Regions from separate parts of the Pedococcus sp. P2_E5 genome, predicted to be linked through region 2. Evidence: predicted binding sites of a transcription regulator. Region 2 holds the regulator's gene; the other holds the start of a gene.

The links. The regulator LexA, encoded in region 2, represses DNA repair genes until DNA is damaged. The targets are predictions, from matches to a motif close to TCGAACANNTGTTCGA.
Region 1: the regulator LexA is predicted to act here: its motif matches at 8,989-9,004, upstream of AC1DVZ_RS00065 (HNH endonuclease signature motif containing protein).

Annotation. Positions count from the first base shown of each region.
Region 1 covers NZ_JBFUEP010000001.1:4,345-14,914, forward strand. Annotated here, with positions in the region: cyclic di-AMP (ydaO/yuaA leader) riboswitch at 1-46, shown strand, start outside; gene AC1DVZ_RS00025 (C40 family peptidase) at 109-786, shown strand; gene AC1DVZ_RS00030 (DsbA family oxidoreductase) at 945-1,655, shown strand; gene AC1DVZ_RS00035 (O-acetyl-ADP-ribose deacetylase) at 1,674-2,213, opposite strand; gene AC1DVZ_RS00040 (calcium:cation antiporter) at 2,297-3,409, opposite strand; gene AC1DVZ_RS00045 (DUF1028 domain-containing protein) at 3,490-4,332, shown strand; gene AC1DVZ_RS00050 (PLD nuclease N-terminal domain-containing protein) at 4,343-4,795, opposite strand; gene AC1DVZ_RS00055 (nuclease-related domain-containing protein) at 4,880-5,809, opposite strand; gene AC1DVZ_RS00060 (glycoside hydrolase family 13 protein) at 5,877-7,589, opposite strand; gene AC1DVZ_RS00065 (HNH endonuclease signature motif containing protein) at 7,636-8,976, opposite strand; gene AC1DVZ_RS00070 (MarR family winged helix-turn-helix transcriptional regulator) at 9,117-9,536, opposite strand; gene AC1DVZ_RS00075 (hypothetical protein) at 9,659-9,868, shown strand; gene AC1DVZ_RS00080 (D-alanyl-D-alanine carboxypeptidase/D-alanyl-D-alanine-endopeptidase) at 9,915-10,570, opposite strand, start outside.
Region 2 covers NZ_JBFUEP010000046.1:21,336-31,905, reverse strand. Annotated here, with positions in the region: gene AC1DVZ_RS15400 (ComEC/Rec2 family competence protein) at 1-211, shown strand, start outside; gene AC1DVZ_RS15395 (LysR family transcriptional regulator) at 261-1,190, opposite strand; gene AC1DVZ_RS15390 (patatin-like phospholipase family protein) at 1,307-2,590, shown strand; gene AC1DVZ_RS15385 (NAD-dependent protein deacetylase) at 2,610-3,452, shown strand; gene AC1DVZ_RS15380 (class I SAM-dependent methyltransferase) at 3,580-4,248, opposite strand; gene AC1DVZ_RS15375 (N-acetyltransferase family protein) at 4,267-4,806, shown strand; gene AC1DVZ_RS15370 (DUF4259 domain-containing protein) at 4,876-5,289, shown strand; gene AC1DVZ_RS15365 (hypothetical protein) at 5,294-5,476, opposite strand; gene lexA (transcriptional repressor LexA) at 5,683-6,408, opposite strand; gene AC1DVZ_RS15355 (LysM peptidoglycan-binding domain-containing protein) at 6,697-7,095, shown strand; gene AC1DVZ_RS15350 (hypothetical protein) at 7,203-7,700, shown strand; gene AC1DVZ_RS15345 (winged helix DNA-binding domain-containing protein) at 7,764-8,915, opposite strand; gene AC1DVZ_RS15340 (SRPBCC family protein) at 9,005-9,433, shown strand; gene AC1DVZ_RS15335 (hypothetical protein) at 9,622-10,455, opposite strand.

The sequences.
Region 1 (10,570 bases), on a different contig from region 2:
CACCCGAACCCGACAGCTCACCTCGTAGGCGCCGGAGGTTCATCCATCGTGGCTTCACACAGTTCTGGCCGCCACCGCGCGCCGGGCCGCTTCAATCCCGTTTCCGAGTTGTCCGACATCGTGGCCAGCGCCGCGCAGCCGGCAGTCAAGACCTCAGCGGTCATCGCCGCTTCCGGTGGTCTCGTCGCCTCGTTCGCCCTTCCCGCCTCTGCTGCCTCGGCCAGCCCGACGTCGGTTGCCAAGAGCGCCACCGTCACCGCGCCCGTCGCGGTGCAGGCGCCCGAGACCGCAGCCCCGACGGCGACCAACGCCTTCGGTGTCATCGGCTTCAAGGCGACCGCCAAGCCCAAGCCCAAGCCCGTCGTGGTTCCCGTGGCGGCCACGGCCGACCGCAGCAGCTCGGCGACCGCGAGCCGCTCGACGGCACGCGACTACACCAGCCTCAAGCCGGCTGCCGGTGGCGTGCTCGCCATCGCGGCCCAGTACGAAGGCCTGATGTACTCCTACGGCGGCACCAGCCCGTCGACCGGCTTCGACTGCTCCGGCTTCACGCAGTACGTCTTCGGCAAGGTCGGCATCAGCCTGCCGCGCACCGCCGAGCAGCAGCGCGCAGCCACCACCCGCGTGTCCAACCCGCAGCCGGGTGACCTCGTGTTCTTCGGCAGCCCCGCATACCACGTGGGCATCTACGCCGGGAACGGCAAGATGTGGGACTCCCCGCGCAGCGGCCAGGCCGTCGCGCTGCGTTCCATCTGGTCCTCGAACGTCACCTACGGTCGCCCCTGACCTGAGGCTGGCCTCAGCGCCGAGCCACGGTCCGCAGGCCCCCTCCCGCTTCGGCGGGTGGGGGCCTGCGGCGTCCCGTCCCCACCCGGTCCGGGGTATGCCGCGGGGCCAGCCGTGCGGCATACGCCCGACTTGCGCGGTCGTGTGAGGATGGATGGATGAACGACCCACACCAGACCAACGACGACCGCTCGAACGCGGTGGAGATCGACGTCTGGGCGGACGTGGTCTGCCCGTGGTGCTACATCGGCAAGCGACGGCTGGAGCTGGCGATCGCGGAGAGTGCCCACCCGCACGAGGTCACCGTGACCTACCACGCGTTCGAGCTCGACCACCACGTCACGCACGGCGACGGCGAGACGGTGCTCGCGTGGCTGGCGCAGCGCTACGGCACCGACCTGGCGGGCGCTCGTGAGATCGCGGAGCGCCCCGCCGTGACCGGCCGTCCCGACGGGGTCGAGATCGACGTCGACAAGCAGCTGCGGGCCAACTCGTTCGACGCGCACCGGCTGGTCGCGCTCGGCCTGGCCCAGGGCGGCCCGGCTCTGCAGGCTGCGGTGCTCGAACGCTTCTACAGCGCGCACTTCTCCGAGGGCAAGCTGATCGACGACATCGAGACCCTGCAGCGCCTCGGCGCCGAGGCTGGGCTCGACGGACGTCGGGTGTCGGCGGTATTGGCCAGTGACCTGTTCGCCGACCACGTGCGCGCCGACGAGGAGGCAGCCGTCGACATCGGCGTCTCCGGCGTGCCGTTCTTCATGGCCAACCGACGGGTGGCCCTCTCCGGCGCCCACTCGCCCGAGGTCATCGGCCAGCTGATCGAAGCCGCTCTCAACGGCGACCACGAGGCGATGAGCGCCGGAGCCTGACGAGCCGGCTGCACCCGCTCAGTCGGAGAGGGCTGCCTCGAAGGTGGCCAGCGTCGCTCGGCTGAACAGCACGAACCGCACGAGCTCGATTCCCTCATCCGCTCCTGCACCTGGCTCGCCGGCAAGACTCGCGCGCACGGCCTCGACCGCGATCCGGGCCACCTCGGCCGGGTCCCAGCCGTAGACGCCGGCGCTGACCGCCGGGAACGCGATGCTGCGGGCACCGACCTCACGGGCCACCTCGAGGCTGCGGGTAAGACAGGACGCCAGGAGCGCTGGGTCGGTCTGCCCGCGGTGCCGGTTCGGGCCGACGGTGTGGATCACCCATCGCGCGGGAAGGTCGCCCGCGGTCGTCGCCACGGCGTCTCCCACGTCGAGCCCGCCCCGGTGGGTGGTGTTGCGGAGCGCCCGACAGGCTTCGAGCAGCCGCGGCCCCGCCGCGGCGTGGATCGCACCGTCCACCCCACCCCCACCGAGCAGTTGCGAGTTCGCGGCGTTCACGATGGCGTCGACGTGTTGGGTGGTGATGTCACCCAGCACGGCTTCGATGGTGACCATCCACCCACGGTATGCCGCGTGCCCACCTCCGCGCCGCGGCATACAGCGAGGGGGGTGGCTGGGCCCAGGGGTTGACGGCGAAGCTAGGGATTGACCGCAAGAAACACGAACGCGGCGAGCAGCACGAGGTGCACCCCACCCTGCAGCCGCGTCGCGCGACCAGGCACCACGGTCAGCACGCTGACGACGACGGTGAGGGCCAGCAGCACCATCTGGGTGGGGCCGAGGCCCAGCAGGAGCGGGCCGTCGAGCCAGATGGACGCGATCGCGATGGCGGGGATGGTCAGGCCGATGCTGGCCATGGCCGAGCCGAGCGCGAGGTTCAGGCTGGTCTGGATCCGGTTGCCGCGGGCGGCGCGGGCGGCTGCGAGGGTTTCGGGCAGCAGCACGAGCAGGGCGATGACGACGCCGACGAACGACTGCGGGAAGCCTGCCGCCGCCACAGCCGACTCGATGGCGGGTGACTCGACCTTGGCCAGACCGACCACCGCGACGAGCGACACGAGCAGCAGCCCGACGCTCTGCAGGGTCTCGCGGTCGCTGGGCGGGTCGGCGTGCTCGTCCTCGAGCGGCGTCCCGTCGTGGCTCACGGGGAGGAAGAAGTCACGGTGGCGTCTCGTCTGCGTCGACACGAACATCCCGTAGAGCGCCAGCGAGATCACCGCCGCGAAGGCCAGCTGCGAGCTGGAGAACTCCGGCCCGGGCGCGCTCGTCGTGAACGTCGGCACCACCATGGTCATGACCGCCAGCGTGGTCACGGTGGCCAGGGCCGCGCCGGTGCCCTCGGCGTTGAACGAGATGAGCCGGTACTTCACGGCACCCAGGAACAGCGACAGCCCGACGATGCCGTTGCAGGTGATCATGACCGCCGCGAAGACGGTGTCGCGGGCGAGCGACTGGGTGTCGTTGCCGCCGCTGACCATCAGCGTGACGATGAGGGCCACCTCGATGATCGTGACGGCCACGGCGAGGACGAGCGATCCGAAAGGTTCGCCGACGCGGTGCGCGACGACCTCGGCATGGTGGACCGCGGCCAGGACGGCGGCCGCGAGGGCCACCGCGACGACGAGGACGGGCAGGGTGCCGAGGTGTCGACCCCACGTGAGCACGAGGGCGAGGATGGCTATCAGTGGCGCGAGGGTGGTCCAGGTCAGAAACGTCTTCGTTGATTTGGTCCTGGTCGTTTTCGCGGCCATGCCCCATTCTCACAGGTGAGCCACGTCGACTCCCAATCGCAGACTCCCAATCGTCGCGTCCCAGTCGCTACGGTCGGCGAATGACCTTCTCGATCGTCGGCCAGGTGGGTGAGGGCTTCGGGGTAGCCGTCGCGAGCAAGTTCCCCTTCGTCGGGGCGGTCGTCCCGCAGGCTCGCCTGGGTGTCGGAGCCGTGGCGACCCAGGCGATGGCGCGGGTGGGGTATCGGGCCCTGGCCCTGGACGCCCTCGCTGGGGGAGCGTCCGCCGACGAGGCTGTCGTCGCGTGCACCTCCCCTGATGGTGACCGTGCCCACCGCCAGCTCGGGGTGGTGGGCCTCGACTCGCAGGCGACCTACACCGGTGGCTCGTGCATGGACTGGGCCGGCGGTGTCAGCGGTCGAGAGGGCACCGGCGGCTACTCGATCCAGGGCAACATCCTCACCGGCCCCGATGTGGTGGCGGCGATGGAGGGCGCGTGGCTCGGATCCGCCGGCGCCTCCCTCACCGACCGGCTCGTCGAGGCACTGTTGGCCGGCGATGCCGCTGGCGGCGACTCGCGGGGCCGCCAGGGCGCTGCCCTGTATGCCGTGCTGCCCGGCGCCGGGTACGACCACTGCGGGGTGCTCGCCGACATCCGGGTCGACGACCACTCGGCTGCGCCACAGGAGCTGGCGAGGCTGTTGCGGCTGAACGACCTCGTCTTCGGCGGCCCCGAGGTCGTGCTGCCCTGGTCGGACGAGACTGGCGCCCTCGCCGACGAGGTGGGCCGAAGGCTTGCGCTGCTGGGCTTCCACGGCGAGGTGACGCAGGCCCTGACCGGCTGGGCCGGCGAAGCCAACTACGAGATGCGACTGAGCCCCGACGGCATCGACTCCAAGGTGCTGGCAGCCCTGCGCGACGCGACCGGATCCACCGGGCGCTGAGACTGAACGGCTAGGCCGGGTCGACCGGCTCGGGCTCGCTGTCTCCCGCCCCTCCATCGTCCGCCTTGCGGCGCCGACGCTCGCGGTCTTCCGCCTCGAGCCGCTCGCGCTCCAGCCGTTGGTGCTTGGCTTCCTTCAGCTGCGCCTCGGCGCGCTCCCGCACCTGCCGCAGGAACGCGGCGTCGTCATCCGGGTTGGTCGCGACGAACCGCCCCGGTCGCTCGTACTCCGGGTACGCCGCACCGGTGTTGCCCTTGTAGGGCAAGCTCCGCGCTGGTCCCTGCGGTCGTCCGGCCACGAGCCAGGCGACGGCACCGACCACGGAGGTCACGAGCACGATGAAGATCCACGTCACCTTGGGCAGGTTCCGGATGCGCGACTCATCGGTCATGATCACGTCGAAGAGGCAATAGATCCACAACGCCGTCCCGAGGATCCCCAACCCAAGTTCTGCTCGAATCACGCAAAGAAGCGTGGCACAACGAACCCACGCGGATGGGCAGATTGCCCAGAATTGCCGCCACGCCACGCGCCAGCGAGGGACGCCTCAGGCTGGCGGAAAGGCGGCCGCGATCGTGCGGGCCACCGACGCGATCGCGCCTTCGTCAAACGACCCATCCTCCTGCAGGCGTGCAGCGGCCTTCTTCGGCCAACCCACGAAGACGTCGCGCACGCTGAAGCTGCCGCCGATGAGCGGCCAGTCCGCGTCAACGAAGCAGAGCATCCCCAGCACTGGCACCTCTGGGTGTTTGGCGCTCGTCGCGTCCGCCACCAGCGCGACTTGCTTGAGGACGCCGTCAACGAGCTTGGTGCAGTCGCGCCGGCCCACCATCAACTTCGCGACCCTCGGCCGCAGGATGCCCCCCTCGACCCGCAGCGTGGGGCGTCCTCGATACCGCTTGGCGTCGATCACGAAGACACCCGAGGGACAAACCGCGATGTGGTCGAGGTTGGCTTTGCTGCGCGGAATCCGGCGGTCGTGCATCACCCGAACGAGGGGTCCGGCCATCGCATCCAACCGGCCACCCAGCAGTTCCTCACCGACTGCGCCTCGGGCCCACGCGTTGGTCGACTGCGGGTCGTCGCTGAGTGCGAGGATCAGGCCACCGAGCTTCGGGTGGGCAGCGCGGATCCGATCTTCTCGCTTCGCATGACGACGGTCATGCTCGCGACGAGCCGAGAGACCCGCCGCCCCTTGCGTGTAACTGATCTCGGCTTCCGGGGGAAGCGTCGCGACAGTTTCGAACACGCGGGCCGCGCCGATCATGTCCAGCGCCGGACTCGCATCGCTCGCCAGGGACGGACTTGTGGTGCCCTCCTCGAGCGGTCCCAGATCGGCACACCCAAGGCACAGCACAGAACGGGTTTGTCGTTCGTACACGGCGGTCACTCCCTGCGCGACCTCCACGGCGCACAGGCGGCACGCGCCGGCATACCGCAGTCGCATGCGCTTCTGGTCCGGACGTTCGCTCACCATGCCCCCTCTTTCTGGGGGCGACGATAGGGCGGGCGCCGTTCCAGTGGAAGGCGATTCGGGCACAGAGCTACGAAAGTTTGAGGAGGCGGGCTTCCCACGGGCGGAGGGGGGCGGTGGGCGACGCGGGATCGCCCAGGTTGCCGAGCAGCAGGTCCGCCCCGGACCATCGGTCGAGATCGGTGACTGCGCCGGACAGGTCGAGGTCGTCGCCGGAGAAGTTGGCCAGGACCAGCAGGTCCGTGCCCGCGTGGGAACGGGTGAAGGCGTAGAGCGTCTTGTGGTCGGGCGCGATCATCGTGAAGTCGCCGTGCGCGATGGCCGGCTCGGAGTGGCGCAGCTCGATGAGGCGCCGGTAGTGGTGGAAGACGGAGTCCTGGTCGGCCACCGCGGCGGCTGCGTTGATCTCGGTGTAGTTGGGATTCGTTGCGGCCCATGGCTTTCCGGTCGTGAACCCCGCATGGGCGCCATCGTCCCACTGCATGGGGGAGCGGGCATTGTCGCGGCTTCCGAGTCGCAGGTTGACGAGGATCTCCTCGACGTCGCCACCGGCTCCAGCCGCCAACCGGTAGTAGTTGACCGACTCGATGTCCAGGAAGTCGTCGGCCGTCGCGAACGGCACGTTGGTCATGCCGAGTTCCTCGCCCTGGTAGACGTACGGCGTCCCGCGGTGCAGGTGCAGCACCGTCCCGAGCAGCTTGGCCGACGCGACGCGGTGCTCGGCCGCGTCGGAGCCGAACCGCGACACCGCGCGCGGCTGGTCGTGGTTGTTCCAGTAGAGCGAGTTCCAGCCGACCTCCGCGAGGCCTTCCTGCCACCGACCCAGCGAGGTCTTGAGGTCACGCAGGTCGACCCGGCTGCGGTCCCACTTGTGGGCCCCGATGTCGAGGCCGACGTGCTCGAACTGGAACACCATGTCCACCTCGCGCCGGGACGGGTCGGTGTAGAGGATCGCGTCCTCGACCGTGACCCCGGGCATCTCGCCGACGGTGAGCAGCTTCTCGGCCCGTCCCTCGAAGACCGACGCGTGCATCTCCTGGAGGAACTCGTGGATCCGGGGACCGTTGAGGAAGTGGGGTGTCCCGTCGCCGAGCGCCGAGTCGCCAGGGAGCGGCTTCCCATCGGGCAGCGAGGTCACCTTCGAGATCATGTTGATGACATCCATGCGGAAGCCGTCGATGCCCCGATCGAGCCACCAGCGCATCATCGCGTAGACCGCCTCGCGGACCTCCGGGTTCTCCCAGTTGAGGTCGGGCTGCTTGCGGCTGAACAAGTGCAGGTAGTACTCGCCCGACGCCTCGTCGAGCTCCCAGGCGGGTCCGCTGAAGAACGACTCCCAGTTGTTGGGCTCCGCGCCCACCTCGCCCGCAGCCGCGTCCCCGTCACCACCTGGCCGCCACCAGTACCAGTCGCGCTTCGGGTTGTCTTTGCTGGAGCGGGATTCCACGAACCACGGGTGCTCGTCGGACGTGTGGTTCACGACGAGGTCCATGACGAGGCGTATGCCGCGCGAGTGCGCCTGCTCGATCAGCGAGTCCACGTCCGCGAGGGTCCCAAACGTCGGGTCGATATCCTGGTAGTCGGCGATGTCGTAGCCGTTGTCGTCCTGAGGGCTCGTGTAGATCGGCGACAGCCACACGACGTCGACGCCGAGCTGTTCGAGGTAGTCGAGCCGACTGATGATCCCTGGGACGTCACCGATGCCGTCACCGTTGGAGTCCTGGAAGCTGCGGGGATAGATCTGGTACACGACGGCTTCGCGGAACCACTGGTCATCGGTCATGGCTGAGTCTTTCGACCGGGGCACCCCTCAGCAAGTGCAGGGTCGTCTATGTCCGCTTCACGAAGGTGACCCGTTTGCGACCGGTGCCCTCACGGAAGACGCGGTGGTGGTAGCCGGGGTCGTGGATCCGTTTGTGGTGGTAGCCGCAGAGGGGGACTGCCAGGTCGAGATCGGTCCGTCCGCCCGTCGCCCACGGATCCTCATGGTGGTGTTCGGTCCAGGCGTAGGGCCGATCGCAGTGGTCAGCGGCGCAGGTGTCGTAGGTCAGCGCGAGCGCGACGCGTTGCGCCTCCGTGAAGTAGCGCTGGGACCGGCCGAGGTCGAGGACCTGGGACTCGCCGTCGAGGACCGCCGGGACGATCCCCGCCCCGCAGGCCAGTCGCCGCGCCTCGGACGCGGAGACGTCGTGGCCGGTATCGAGGTGGGCTGCTCCCACCGCGGCCTTGAGCTTGTCGTGGTCGAGGGTGACCAGGATGGTCGCGTTGACCTTGCCGGACAGGTGGTCGGTGGGCAGGTGCTCCAGCAGCTCGACGAACGCTCGGCCGTACTTCTGCGACCAGTCCAGCTCCTCGGCCCGGAACGCAGCCCACGTCGCCTCGGCGGTCTCGGCGGCGGTCAGCTCGGTGCCCCCCGAAGCCGCCTGGGCCTTCGCGTCCTTCGCGGCTCGCTGGGCGAACCGGCGCGGTGAGGCGATCTGCTGGACCACCTTCTTCAGGATCTGGCCGGCCAGGGTCGGCACCGTGAAGTGCCCCGTCACGGTGCCGTCCTGGTTGTCGTGCATCGTCAGCCTGGTCGCGGCCAGCGCACGGTCCTCCTCGGCGCGCAGGAGCTCGTCCTCGTGGGCGTCGACCTCGGCCTGTTCCCGCTTCGCTGCCTCGAGAGCCCTGCGGGCCCTCTTGCGCAGCGCGGCCGGGTCGACGCGTTTCGCCACGGCGACGAGGGACTGCTCGATCGCGGCCCGTTCGGTGACGTCCAGTCCCGCCGGCAACTGCTCAGTGGTGCGGGCGATCACGTGCGCGTGCTCGGTCGACAGGGCCCCCTCGCTCAGGGCCTCTCTGGTCGCCGGTAGCCCCTCGTCGAGGGCGGTCGCCAGCCGCACGTCCTTGGCGGCCGACGCGCCGTCGCGGCGAGACCGCGCCGCCAGCCAGGCGGCCGTGCCCGTCATCCCCGCGTCCGCGGCCACGTCTGCCTTGTCCACGACTGCCACGAGGGACAGCTTCATGGCCTCCAACCGGGTCACGGCCCTCGCGACCTCGTCGATCAGGCCAGACGCCTCCTGCCCTGACAGCTCCTCGACGCCCTCGCACTGGTCGAGGACCGAGTGCACCTGACGCACCCCATCGGCCACCGGCAACGGTGGCGAAGGATGGAGCGGTGCGATGGCCATACCTGACTGTATTCGAACAGATGTTCGAGTGTCAACACAGGAATGGCTGGAAATCTGTGGGCCATCGACCCAGACCCAGCGTGCCGGACGATCGAGTCATCCGGGCACAAGGGGACTCATGAACGTGCCGATCTTCGCGGTCATCCTGATCGGGCGGTGAGGCTCATGCCGAGGCGGTCGATGATCGCCGGCGGGATGCGTTCGGCCCGCTTGCGGGCGGCCGCGCCCTTCCTGGTGAGGGAGACCGCCAGGGCGCGGTCGTCGAGGGGGTCGCGGTCGCGGCTGACCATGCCGCTGGCTTCGAGGCGTTTGAGCAGTGGCGAGAGCGTCGCCGGCTCCAGGCTGAGGCGGTGCGCGAGGTCGCTGACGCGCAGCGGTGAGTCCTCCCAGAGGGCCAGCATGACGAGGTACTGCGGATGGGTCAGGCCCATGGGCTCGAGCAGTGGCCGGTAGAGCGCGATCACGTTGCGCGACGCGACCGCCAGGGCGAAGCAGACCTGCCGGTCGAGCTTGAGCAGGTCGACCGGTGTGGTGGTCGAGGGGGCTGCGCGGGTGGTCACGATTTCGAGTCTAGGGGATCGGGGGCTATCGTTAGTGCACAGGTAGTTAGGGCACTAACAAATGTCCGAGACCAGGCCGAGCCCGTACGGGGCAGGTGCACCGAGGCAATGGGGAGTGAGCAATGAGTCGCAAGGCTGACCGCGAGGGACTGTCGCTGGGCTATCGGATCGCCTACCGCGTCAAGGTGCTCGGCATGCACCTGTACGGGCCGGCGCAGCTGGGCGAGGCCGAGGACCCGCACCGCCGGCTCGAGCGCAAGCGGGCCGCCAAGGTCGCCGCGGCCCGTCGGGCTCGCGAGCAGCGGGAGCCCGGCGGGACCAGCCAGGCTTGACCAGTCAGGCCTGACCAGTCGGCCCGCAGCAGCCGGGTCCAACCGCTCAGTAGCAGCCGGTGACGGTCGCCGCGAGCATGTCGATGTTCTGGCGCAGGACCGTCGTCGACGTGGGCTTTCCGTTGACGACGAAGGCAAAGGCCTTGACTCGCCCGTCCGTGCCGACGGTCCAGCCGCTCAGCGCGACCGCGTCGCTCAGGGTGCCGGTCTTGGCGTGGACCTTGCCGACGGCGCACTTCGAGGTCGACGCGGTGAACCGTCCCCAGGACGCCCGCAGGGTGCCCGTCTGACCAGAGACCGGCAGGCCGGCGTTGCTGCGCAGGAGGGCGAAGGGGGTCGCGTTGGCGGGTTCGAACACGTTGGTCACGAGTCGTGCGAGCTGCAACCCGGTGAGGCGGTCGCTGCGCGACAGTCCCGACCCGTCATAGAGCGCGTTGGCGGACAGGCCCTCGCTCCGAAGCCGGGCCGTCTGCGCCGACCTCGCCGCGGTCCACGTCTTGCCGTAGCCCAGCTTGATGCCGACCAGGCGGTGCAGCGCCTCGGCGTGCTCGTTGTCGGACTCGAGCATCATCCGCGACACGATCTGGCTGACGGTCTGCCCGGCCGAGGTGGCCAGCACCGGGTTGGTCGACGTCGCGGTGCCACGGCCGATCCGGGTGACCGTGAGGCCGTAGGTCTTGAGCTTGGCCGCGAACAGGTTGG
Region 2 (10,570 bases):
CGGAAACCTCGACGAGGGCCTCCTTGAGTCGGTCCGCGCGCCCCTGGCTGTGATCAGTGTGGGCAAGGACAACGACTACGGCCACCCGTCACCCAAGGCACTGGAGGTGTTGCGCAGCAACGGGTATGCCGTCTTCCGCACCGACCAGCGCGGCGACGTCGCGGTCGTCGCCCGGGGCGACGACGTGGCCGTCACCTGGCGCCGACGATGAGCGCTCCCGGCAGAGTCGGTGGGTGGGTGGGTCGGTGTCGCTGGGCCGGTCAGGTGCTGGCGAGGACGCGGGGCTTGGCCTTCGCGGCTTCGACGAGGGCGTCGATGGTGGCCTGGACCGCCGGGACCCGCTGCAGGTCCGCCGTGGTGACCACGCTGATGGACCGCCGCGAGGCCGGGTTGATCGGCAAGGTGACCACGTCGTGGTGGTGGGCGGTGCGCAGGATGAGGTCGGGGATGAGCGCCACGCCCAGACCTTCGGCGACCAGCCCGAGCACGGCCACGTAGTCCTCGGTCTCGAACCCGACGTGGGGGGAGAACCCGGCCGTCGCGCACATCTGCAGGAGGTGGCCTCGGCAGCGCGGGCACCCGGCGATCCAGTTCTCCTGCGCCAGGGCCGACAGGTCCACCATGTCGAGCGTCGCGAGCGGGTGTTCGCGGGGGAGGGCGAGGCGAACCTCGTCGTCCAGGAGCTTGTGGGTGACGAACAGGTCCATGTCCTCCTCGCCGCGGCCCAGGTCGGTGCCCTCGTAGGCGAAGGCGACCGCGAGGTCGCACTCGCCGGCCTTGAGCGCAGCGAGCGACTCGGGTGGTTCGGCCTCGGTGAAGGTGACCTGGACGTCGGGGATGCGCTTCTTCACGAGGGCGAGCGCACGCGGGACGAGGGTGGCCGAGCTGGAGGGGAATGCCATCAGGCGGACGCGTCCGGCGCGCAGACCCGCGATGGCGGCGACCTCCTCCTCGGCGGCATCGAGGGCGGACAGCACGCCGACGGCGTGGCGCGCGAGCACCTGGCCGGCCTCGGTGAGGCGCACGTTGCGGCCGACCCGCTCGACCAGCACGGTGCCGGTGCGCTGCTCGAGGCGGCGCACCATCTGCGAGATCGCGGGTTGGGAGTAGCCGAGGGACAGCGCAGCCCCGGTGAAGCTGCCCTCGTCGGCGATGGCCTTCATGACACGGAGACCTGCGGCGTCGATCATGCATGAAGCATAACCGTTCGTTATCCAGATCGTTAGTTGTTGACGCCCGCGTGATGGGTTGCGACCCGGTCCCTGACGAGCGGGTGTCGCCGGCCTCTGCTTTCATCGGGTCCACGATGAAGCCCGATCCGACGAGCACGACCCACGCCACGGAGCGCGCCGCCACCGAGGGTGACGCGCCGGGAGCCAGCGACGCGGCATACCCACAGGAGTCCCCGTCGCCGCACCGGAGCGGTGTGGCGCTGTGCCTGTCGGGAGGTGGTTACCGCGCGGCCTTGTTCCACCTCGGGGCGGTTCGCCGGCTCAACGAGCTCGGGGTGTTGTCGCAGCTCTCCACCGTCAGTGGGGTCTCCGGCGGCTCGATCGTGGCCAACCTGCTCGCCGACCCGGAGCTAGAGTTCCCGGCGGCGGGCGGCGTCGTGGAGGGGTTCGAGGAGTGCGTGGCCGCGCCTCTCCAGCGGCTCACGTCCCGCAACGTCCGCACCCCGGCGCTGCTGTCGAAGGCGAGGCCGTGGAAGTGGTTCGCCCCCGACGCGGCCATCCGGGCGCTGGCCGACGAGTTCGCCGACACCGTCCCGTGGTGGTCGAAACCTTTGCGCGACAACGACACTCGTGGCCCGGGAGTCGTGACTGGCGCAACCGAGATCGGCTACGGCGTCGACTGGGTCTTCGAGGGCCCGACCGCGCATCGTCCCCACGGGCGCGTGGGGGACTACCGCCTGGGGTATGCCGCGCCGCCGGCAGGGCTGCGGATCGCCGACATCGTGGCGGCCTCCTGCGCATTCCCGCCGTTCTTCGCGCCGATGGTGCTGGACGGGGTGGCGATGCACCTCACCGGGGGACACCGGGGCCTCGAGTCGGAGGAGGAGCGCGCCTCGATCATGCGGCGCATCCGGCTGACCGATGGCGGGGTCTACGACAACCTCGGGCTCGAGCCGGTCTGGAAACGGCACGCCACGGTCCTGGTCAGTGATGGCGGTGGCGTCTTTCGTGCGCGCACCGAGCGCACGGTCCTCGGCCGCACGCTGCGCATCCTCGGCATCGCCACCAACGGCGGTCAGTCGGTCCGCAGTCGGTGGCTCCAGGCCAGCTATGCGCGAGGCGTCCTCCGCGGCACGTCGTGGGCGCTCGACACGGTCGTCGACGGCTCCTACCCCCGCGAGGCCACCGAGCTGGTCAACGCCATCCGCACCGACCTCGATGCCTTCAGCCGCGAGGAGCAGCAGATCCTCGAACGCCACGGCTACCTCGTGGCCGACGCCCAGGTCCGGGCGCACTCCCCAGAGCTCGTCACCCGCGACAGCCCGGCCGTGCCACCGCACGACGAGGTGGCCGATCCGCGGGTGGTGAGTGTGGCCCTGGTCGACTCGGCGAAGCGCCGACTCCTCGGCAGGTCCTGACCCGACGTACCCTTGCCGCGTGACGCAGACCGCCCCCGCGACCGACCAGCTCGCCGTGATCGCGGGCCTGCTGGAGCGCGGAAACGTGCTCATCCTGACCGGCGCCGGCATCTCCACCGACTCGGGCATCCCCGACTACCGAGGTCCTGACGGCTCCCGTCGCGTGACGCCCATGCAGTACGCCGAGTTCCTGGGTTCCTCCGAGGCGAGGCAGCGCTACTGGGCGCGCAGCTACGTGGGGTGGCAGCGGTTCAACCGGGCCCAGCCCAACTCCGGCCACGAGGCCGTGGCGAGGCTCCAGGGTCGCGGGCTGGTCGGCCCGGTCATCACCCAGAACGTCGACGGTCTGCACCAGCGCGCGGGGGCGACCGACGTCGAGGAGCTGCACGGGTCGCTGGCGCGGGTCGTCTGCCTGACCTGTGGCGACCGCACCTCCCGCTGGGATCTCGACGACCGCATGCGCGAGAGCAACCCCACCTACACGGTGACCAGCGACGAGATCCGTCCGGACGGTGACATCGTGCTGAACGACCTCGACGTCGCCGCCTTCCGCACTCCGCTGTGTCTCGTCTGCGGCCACGACACACTCAAGCCGGACGTCGTGTTCTTCGGTGAGTCCGTGCCGAAACCGTTGGTGGAGAAGTGTTTTCGCCTCACTGAGGAGGCCAGCGCGCTGGTGGTCCTGGGCTCGAGCCTGAAGGTCATGAGCGGCTACCGCTTCGTTCGCCGCGCCGCCGCGCTCGGCATCCCGGTCGCGATCATCACCCGCGGACCGACCCGCGGCGATGGCGAGGCCAGCGTGCAGGTCGACGCGCCGCTCGCCCCGACCCTCGAGGAACTGCTCAGCCGCCTGGCCGCCTGACCACCGCCCACCCTCGGCCTTCCGCCGGCCCGACTTCTGGCCACTGGTGGCGCATCCGACGCGCTGACGACGCAAGACACCCAGCATGGGTGGCCAGAAGTGCGGGGTGGGCGCGAGAAGTGGGGCTTCAGCCGGTCGGCCGCCTGGCCACCAGCACGACGTCGATCGCGTCACCGTCGTCCGTCGGGCGCACGTACTCCTCGCACCGCTCGATCTGCAGGTCCCCGGCCGCGGCGCGCAGCTGCTCGGGGGTGTGCAGCAGCGCCGGGTCGGACGGGCCGCCGACCCCTTCGGTCAGGTTGCGCAGCCCGTGCCCGACGACCACCAGCGCACCGCCCGGCGCCAACCAGGTCCGGGTGCGGGACACCACGTCCGAGGGCAGGTGCAGGTATGACACGAGGACGAGGTCGTAGTGCACCTGGGGCGCCGGGTGCCAGGAGCGGGCGTCCGCCACCACCCAGTCCACCCGGATCCCGCGGCTGGAAGCCTCCTTCTCGCCCTTGGCCAGACCCACGGCAGAGAAGTCGACCGCCGTGACCCGCCAGCCCTTCGCGGCAAGCCACACGGCGTGACGGCCCTCGCCGGCGCCGAGGTCGAGGGCGCGGCCGGGTGGCCAGCCACCCACGATCCGTTCCACCTCGGCGTTGGGCGTCGCGCTCCAGACGTGCGCCTGGGCGGCATACCGCTCGTCCCACAGGGCCTGGCGATCGGTGTGCCCACCGCGGTCGGGGTCGGGCAGCTTCGCGTCGCCGGCCGAGCCGGGAGCGCCGTGGCTGTGACCGTGCTCGTGGTTCATCCCCCTAGCATCGCCGATATGAGCAGCATTGCCCCGGACAGCGGCCGCGCAATCGTCGTCCGCGACGCGACGCAGGCAGACCTTCCCGCCATGGCCGCCATCTACGACGACCAGGTCCGCACCTCGGTGGCGACCTTCGACACCGAACCCCGCGGCGCGGCATACCTCGGGGAGAAGCTGGCGGCCGCCGGCGCGGGCAACGTCGGCAATGTCGTCCTCGTCGCCTGTGCGGACGAGCAGCTGCTCGGGTACGCGTTCTCCGGCGCCTTCCGCCCGCGGCCGGCCTACGACGGCACCAAGGAGGTGTCGGTCTACCTCGCGGAGGGCGCCCGCGGTCGCGGCCTCGGCCGGACCCTGTATGCCGCGCTGCTGGCGCGGCTGGACGCCGCACCTGATGTGCACACCCAGGTGGCGGTGATCGCCCTGCCCAACGACGCGAGCGTCGCGCTGCACGTGGCGTGCGGTTTCGAGCGGGTGGGCGTGCTGCGCGAGGTCGGGCACAAGTTCGGTCGTTATGTCGACACTGCCTGGTACCAACGGATGACTCCGCAAAAGTAGGGCTGGCGCGTCGCCCCGTCTCTTGGCACCCTCGAAGGAGCATCTTTCGCACGCTGTGGAGGTTGGGAGATGGGCGCCACCGGAGCCGGGCCGTTCGAGAACGACGACGCGCTCGACCTGCTCGACGAGCTCGAGGAGTCCGAGCACGAGGTACGACGCAAGAGGGTCGAGTCGGCCCTCGACCAGGTGGTTCGTGCGCGGGGGTACATCGAGGCGCCCACCATGTCGCAGGCAGTGGCGGCCGCGGTGCTCGTGGCTGCGTGTGACGACTTCGAATCCGTCGTGGGAGAACGCAATGTGCCCTGGTGGGTCGACGAGGAACCCATCGAGGTGGACGAACAGCTCGAGGAGCTCGCCACCCGGGCGCTGCACCGGGCCCTGCAGTCCGACGACAACGAGCTCTGGGAGCTGTGGGCCGACGGTGACGGCGGCGAACGCTTCGCCACGAGGATCACGCACTACCTCGACGCGCTGGGTGACTGACTGGTTACTGCCTGGGTGACTGACTGGGGGACTGACCCGTCGCCCGGCAGACCCCGAGCACCGCGTCGATCTGGTCCAGGTTCAGCTGCGAACAGGCGTGGCTCGCGGCGTCGATCAGGTCCGCGAGCAGTTCGATCTCGGATCCGAGCACCTGGTCGGTGAGATCGGGGTCGGGATGGGCCTCCATGTGTAGAGAACGGTTGGAAGAGTCGCCTGTTACGGGGCGCAGAGCAGGCAAGCCTGGGGGGCCTTCTTGAGTCCGTTCGGGTGATGGGCCATCAGCCGAACGGACGAGGCGCGAGCCGCGCTGAGCCCACAGCGGTCCGGACACACGTGTGCCGCGGAGCGCGCGAGGCGCTCCGCGGCACACGTCGCCGGGACTGAGGGTCGAGCTCAGATCCGGCGAAGCACCGCCGTGACCTTGCCGAGAATCGTGGCGTGGTCTCCGTCGATGGGGTCGAAGGCGGCGTTGTGCGGCATCAGCCACACCTTGCCGTCCTTGCGCTTGAAGGTCTTGACGGTGGCCTCGTTGTCGAGCATCGCCGCGACGATGTCGCCGTTGTCGGCCGTGGGCTGCTGGCGCACGACGACCCAGTCGCCGTCGCAGATCGCGGCCTCGATCATCGAGTCACCGACGACCTGGAGGAGGAAGAGCTGCCCCTCGCCGACGATCTGGCGGGGGAGCGGGAAGACGTCCTCCACGGTCTCCTCGGCCAGGATCGGCACGCCGGCGGCGATGCGCCCTAGCACGGGCACGTAGGTCGCGGCAGGGCGCTGGTCGCCCGACCCGGTCTCGTCGTAGGTCGCGGTCTCGTCCTCGGCCGAGGCGCCGCCGCGGTAGCCGCGCATGTCGGCGGGGGAGTCGGGCGAGACGACCTCGATCGCGCGCGGCCGGTTGGGGTCGCGGCGCAGGAAGCCCTTGCGCTCGAGGGTGGACAGCTGGTGGGCGACCGAGCTGGGGGAGGTGAGCCCCACGGCCTCGCCGATCTCGCGCAGGCTCGGCGGGTACCCGCGCCGGTCGACCGAGTTGCGGATCACCTCGAGCACCCGTCGCTGCCGGACGGTGAGCCCGTCGCCGCGATCGCGGTCGGGCAGTTCCTTGACGTTGTCGTCGCTCATGCCGCTTCCTCACTTGAGCAGTTTCGGGTGCAGGTGCAGGTCAGGTGCCGTATGCCGGGTGCTCTCCGAGGCGTTGTCAGTGCCCTCTGATGTGCTTGCGGCATGAACACAGCGTATGGCCTTCGAACGCCTGTGCCAAACATGTGTTCGACGCGTGTCTTGATTGATTCGAACATGCGTGCTAGAAATCAGTCAAGCAGTTCTTCGCACATCCGTTCGAGGAGCGCCGCACAGAACGCCACAGCAACACCAACAGCAACAACAGCGCACGCCACGATGGAGGACCTGATGAGTGCAGCAGTCGCTTGGGACGTCGCCCCCGCACCGGTGCGGGTCCCCGTTCGCCCGGCTCGCCCCCGCCTGGTCTCGGTGCCCACCGGCGCAGAGGTCGTGGTGGCTCCGGCCGCCCCGTTGCGCCTGACCCGCGCCGCTCGGCTGGCGATCACGCTCACCGTGGTCATCGCAGCCGTGGCCCTGGCGATCGCCGTGTTCTCCGGCGGCGCGTCCGCCACCGTGATCGACCACTCCACCACGGTGCAGTCCGGTCAGACGCTGTCGCAGATCGCGGTCGAGCAGCTCCCGCAGCTGTCGATGGCCGAGGCGGTCGTCCACATCCAGGTCGCCAACGACCTCACCGACAGCAACGTCCACGCCGGTCAGACGCTCCTCATCCCCGCCGTCGGCTGAAGCCCCGACGGCCGCGTGGCCTACGCGTTTTGCGCTATGCGGTGACCGTTGGCTCTACGCGCTAACCCCGATGCGGGGCGGCTGTCGCGTGTAAGACGGTGGTCGGCATGCACACCACTACACGGATGGCGGCCGCTGTGGCCGCAGCTGCCGGGGCAGCGGCCTTCTCGGTCCTCCCGGCCACCGCCGCGGCGGGAACACCCACGTCGTTCACCGTCGACACCCAGTTCGTGGACGGGCCCAGCGACATCACCGCCGCCACCGGCCCTCTCTCGTCCTGCACCGAGGTCAGGGACCTCGAGAACTTCGGCGACCTGCGGACCCACAACCAGCTCGTCTTCAGCGGGGTCAAGGAGCTCACCTGCGGCACTGCGACGGTGACCATCGGCTACACCGCCTTCATCTCCATCCCCGCGTTCCAGAACGAGAACGTGCTCCCAGCCGGCGGCGGCTTCAGGACCTTCGGGGACTGGTGGGTCATCGACTCCACGCTGGCGGGTGTGAGCTCCGGCGGCGGCAAGCTGGCGGGCGACTCCCGCACCTGCACGCGGGATGCCGGCTCAGAGGGCTGCATCACCGACACCTTCCGGGGCTTCGTCTCCTAGACGCAGACGCAGCCCGGCGCGGGGGAACCGGCGCGGGGGCACCGGCGCGGGGGAGGGTGGCGCTCAGCGGTCGGCCCGCTTCGGCCGGCGTGCGGGGTGGCCCAGCTCGCCGCCCCACAGGTGCGGGGTGCCCTCGTTCTCGACCAGGGACAGGTCGCGCCCGAGGAACCCAGCCAGCCGCTGGGCCGCGACCCTCACCTGCGTGCGCCCTCGCTTCGAGACGGCCGGAGCGAGGTGCACCTCGACCTGGACCGCATCGGGTCGCACCGTCCGCTTCCAGAGCCCGACATTGGTGCCGTCGAGCACCACGCTCGCCCAGAACGGGTCGGTGTGCTCGGCATAGGGGTGGTCGGGCAGTGCGGAGAAGTTCACCTGCGGATAGGTCAGGACCGCCTCGTCATACGTCGGGAAGAGGTATGCCGCGGGCGCGGCAGGGGAGCGCCGGCGCACCTGAGTGGGGTCGAACCAGTGCGGGATGCCGGAGATCTCCACCTCCTCCAGGTGGTCCCCGAGCTGCGCGAGGGCGGCCTTGGTGTCGCTGACCGTCAGGGTGGCCCACCGGGTGAAGTCCTTGACCGACGCAGGTCCGTGGCCGCTGAAGAACCGCCGGACCAGCTCGACCACGGCCTCGTCGCGGCTGCGCTCGGGTGTCGGCGCGATGACCTCGTCGACGAGGGCGTAGGAGTGGTGGACACCCTTCATGGGCCCCGAGCAGACCAGGCCGCGCATCTCGGCGACGATGAGCAGGTGGCCGAGCTGTTCGCCGGGCTTGATGGGGGAGCCGCGCTCGACGAAGGCCTCACCGAGCTCGGGTCGAGTCAGGAAGTGCTTGTCCTGCAACAGTTTTGCCAGCAGCTCGAACCCGTCGCCGAGACGCCTGGTGTCGTCGAGGCCGAGCTGACGGTGCCGCGCTCCCATGCTCGACAGCACCCGCGGTGAGGTGAGGGCGAGGATCCAGCGCAGGTCCTCCGGAGCGACGAAGTGCCACGTCGGCCTCAGGATGTGGGTGCGCACGAAGGCGCCGGCGTCGAACTCACGCTGCACCGCGGCATACCGGTCCTTGCGGGAGCGCATCGCGAGCGAGAAGAAGGCGTGGTCGCGCTCCTGGCTCTGCACGCAGGTGAGCAGCCGCACGGCGTCGGCGGCGCGGGGGAGCGGCGCCGAGCTGAGCCGCTGGGTGGCCAGCCGCTGGGCGAGGACGGTGGCGTGATCCATGGCGTCATCCTCTCGAATACCGATGACAGCCTCTCGAATACCGCCGCCAGCCTCTCGAATACCGCCGACAGGTGCGCGACCATGGAGGGGTGGAGCAGAGCACGACCGTCGACATCGCCGCCTCGCCGGAGCGGGTCTGGGACGTGCTCACGGACGTCGAGCACTGGTCGGACTGGACGGAGTCGGTGCGCTGGGTGCGCCGCCTCGAGGACGGACCCCTGCGGACGGGCTCGACGGCCAAGATCAGCCAGCCCAAGGTCCCGACCGTGGACTGGGTGGTGACCGAGTTCGACCCGGGGCGGGAGTTCACGTGGGTGTCGGCCGGACCGGGGGCGCTCACCACGGCGAGGCACTCGGTGGAGGCGCTCCCCGGGGGCGGCAGCCGGGTCCGGCTCTCGGTGGACCAGAGCGGGATCGTGGGCTCGCTGGTCGGCCGGCTCTACCGCGGGCTCACCGAGCGATACCTCGCGATGGAGTCGGCGGGGCTCAAGGCGCAGTGCGAGGCCCGGCTCGCCTGAGGGGCCGATGAGTTCACGCGACGAGGCGATGGCCAACTTCGGTGCGGTGGTCGGCGGGCGCGGGCTGAGCGGGAGTCCGCCAAGGGAGTGACACGGGTGCTGTTGGCCCACGTCAGGCAGCTTGACGTGGCGTCAAGGTGCCTGACGCGCTGAGAACCACGGTGCGCGGGCTGGGTAGCCGGCCCCGCTCAGGTGCTGACGCCCCGCAGCTGGACGTCTGCGGCATACCCGCCTAGCTGTGCGGTGAGCTTGGCCGTCGCGGTGCCGGGACCGACCGGCGTCCAGGTCACGGTCACGGAGACCGCGTCGCCGGGGGCGATGGCGCCCTCGGTCTCGAGCTGGGCCACGAACCCGGCCGTCGACGGCTCCACCACAAGGGAGCCCGCCGCGATGCCGAGGGCGTCCTTGCTGCCGTTGAACAGGTGCACGGTGCTGCCCACCGGGTTGGTGCCCGTCGTGGTCAGCTCGAGGGTGCGCGGCACGAAGGCCACGATGTCCTTGGTCGTGGCCGCGCCCGGACCGAGGATGACGTCGGCCACACGTTCGATGAGGTGCCGGAAGGTCTCCTCCCGGAAGCCGATGACGAACGCGATCACGGCCAGGATGGCGATGCCCGGGCCGTCGTAGGCCACCGGGACCGCGGCTGCCGACCCGTCGGTGGCGGGCGTGGTGGGGGAGGCGGTCACGCTCTTGATGAGCAGCACCACGATCAACACGCCGATGGTGCCGCACACGCCCCCGAGCAGCGGACGGGCCAGGTGCCACAGGTAGTAGTCGGGGTCCCAGTTGTGGGCGTGCTTGACGATCCCGACCAGGCTGATCGTCGCCCCGCCCAGCGCCCCCGCCCACGGCACCCACAAGGGCACCACGGACTGGAACGAGAACGACCAGTACAGCCGGCTCGGCTCCGGGTTCTTGGAGTAGATCAGCACTGCTATGAGCAGCGCCGACATCGAGATCACGTTGACGGCGAAGAAGATGCCGGGCCGGCGCCGCCAGTCGTCCTGGGGAATCGTGGCCATGCTCCGACGATCCTCCGTGCCTTTGCGGACGACATCGTCCGTTTGCATGAAGGTGCCGCGTATGGCGCGTGGCTCGGTCGAGCGCGTGGGCCAGGCGAGGGCGGGGCTCGGTGGA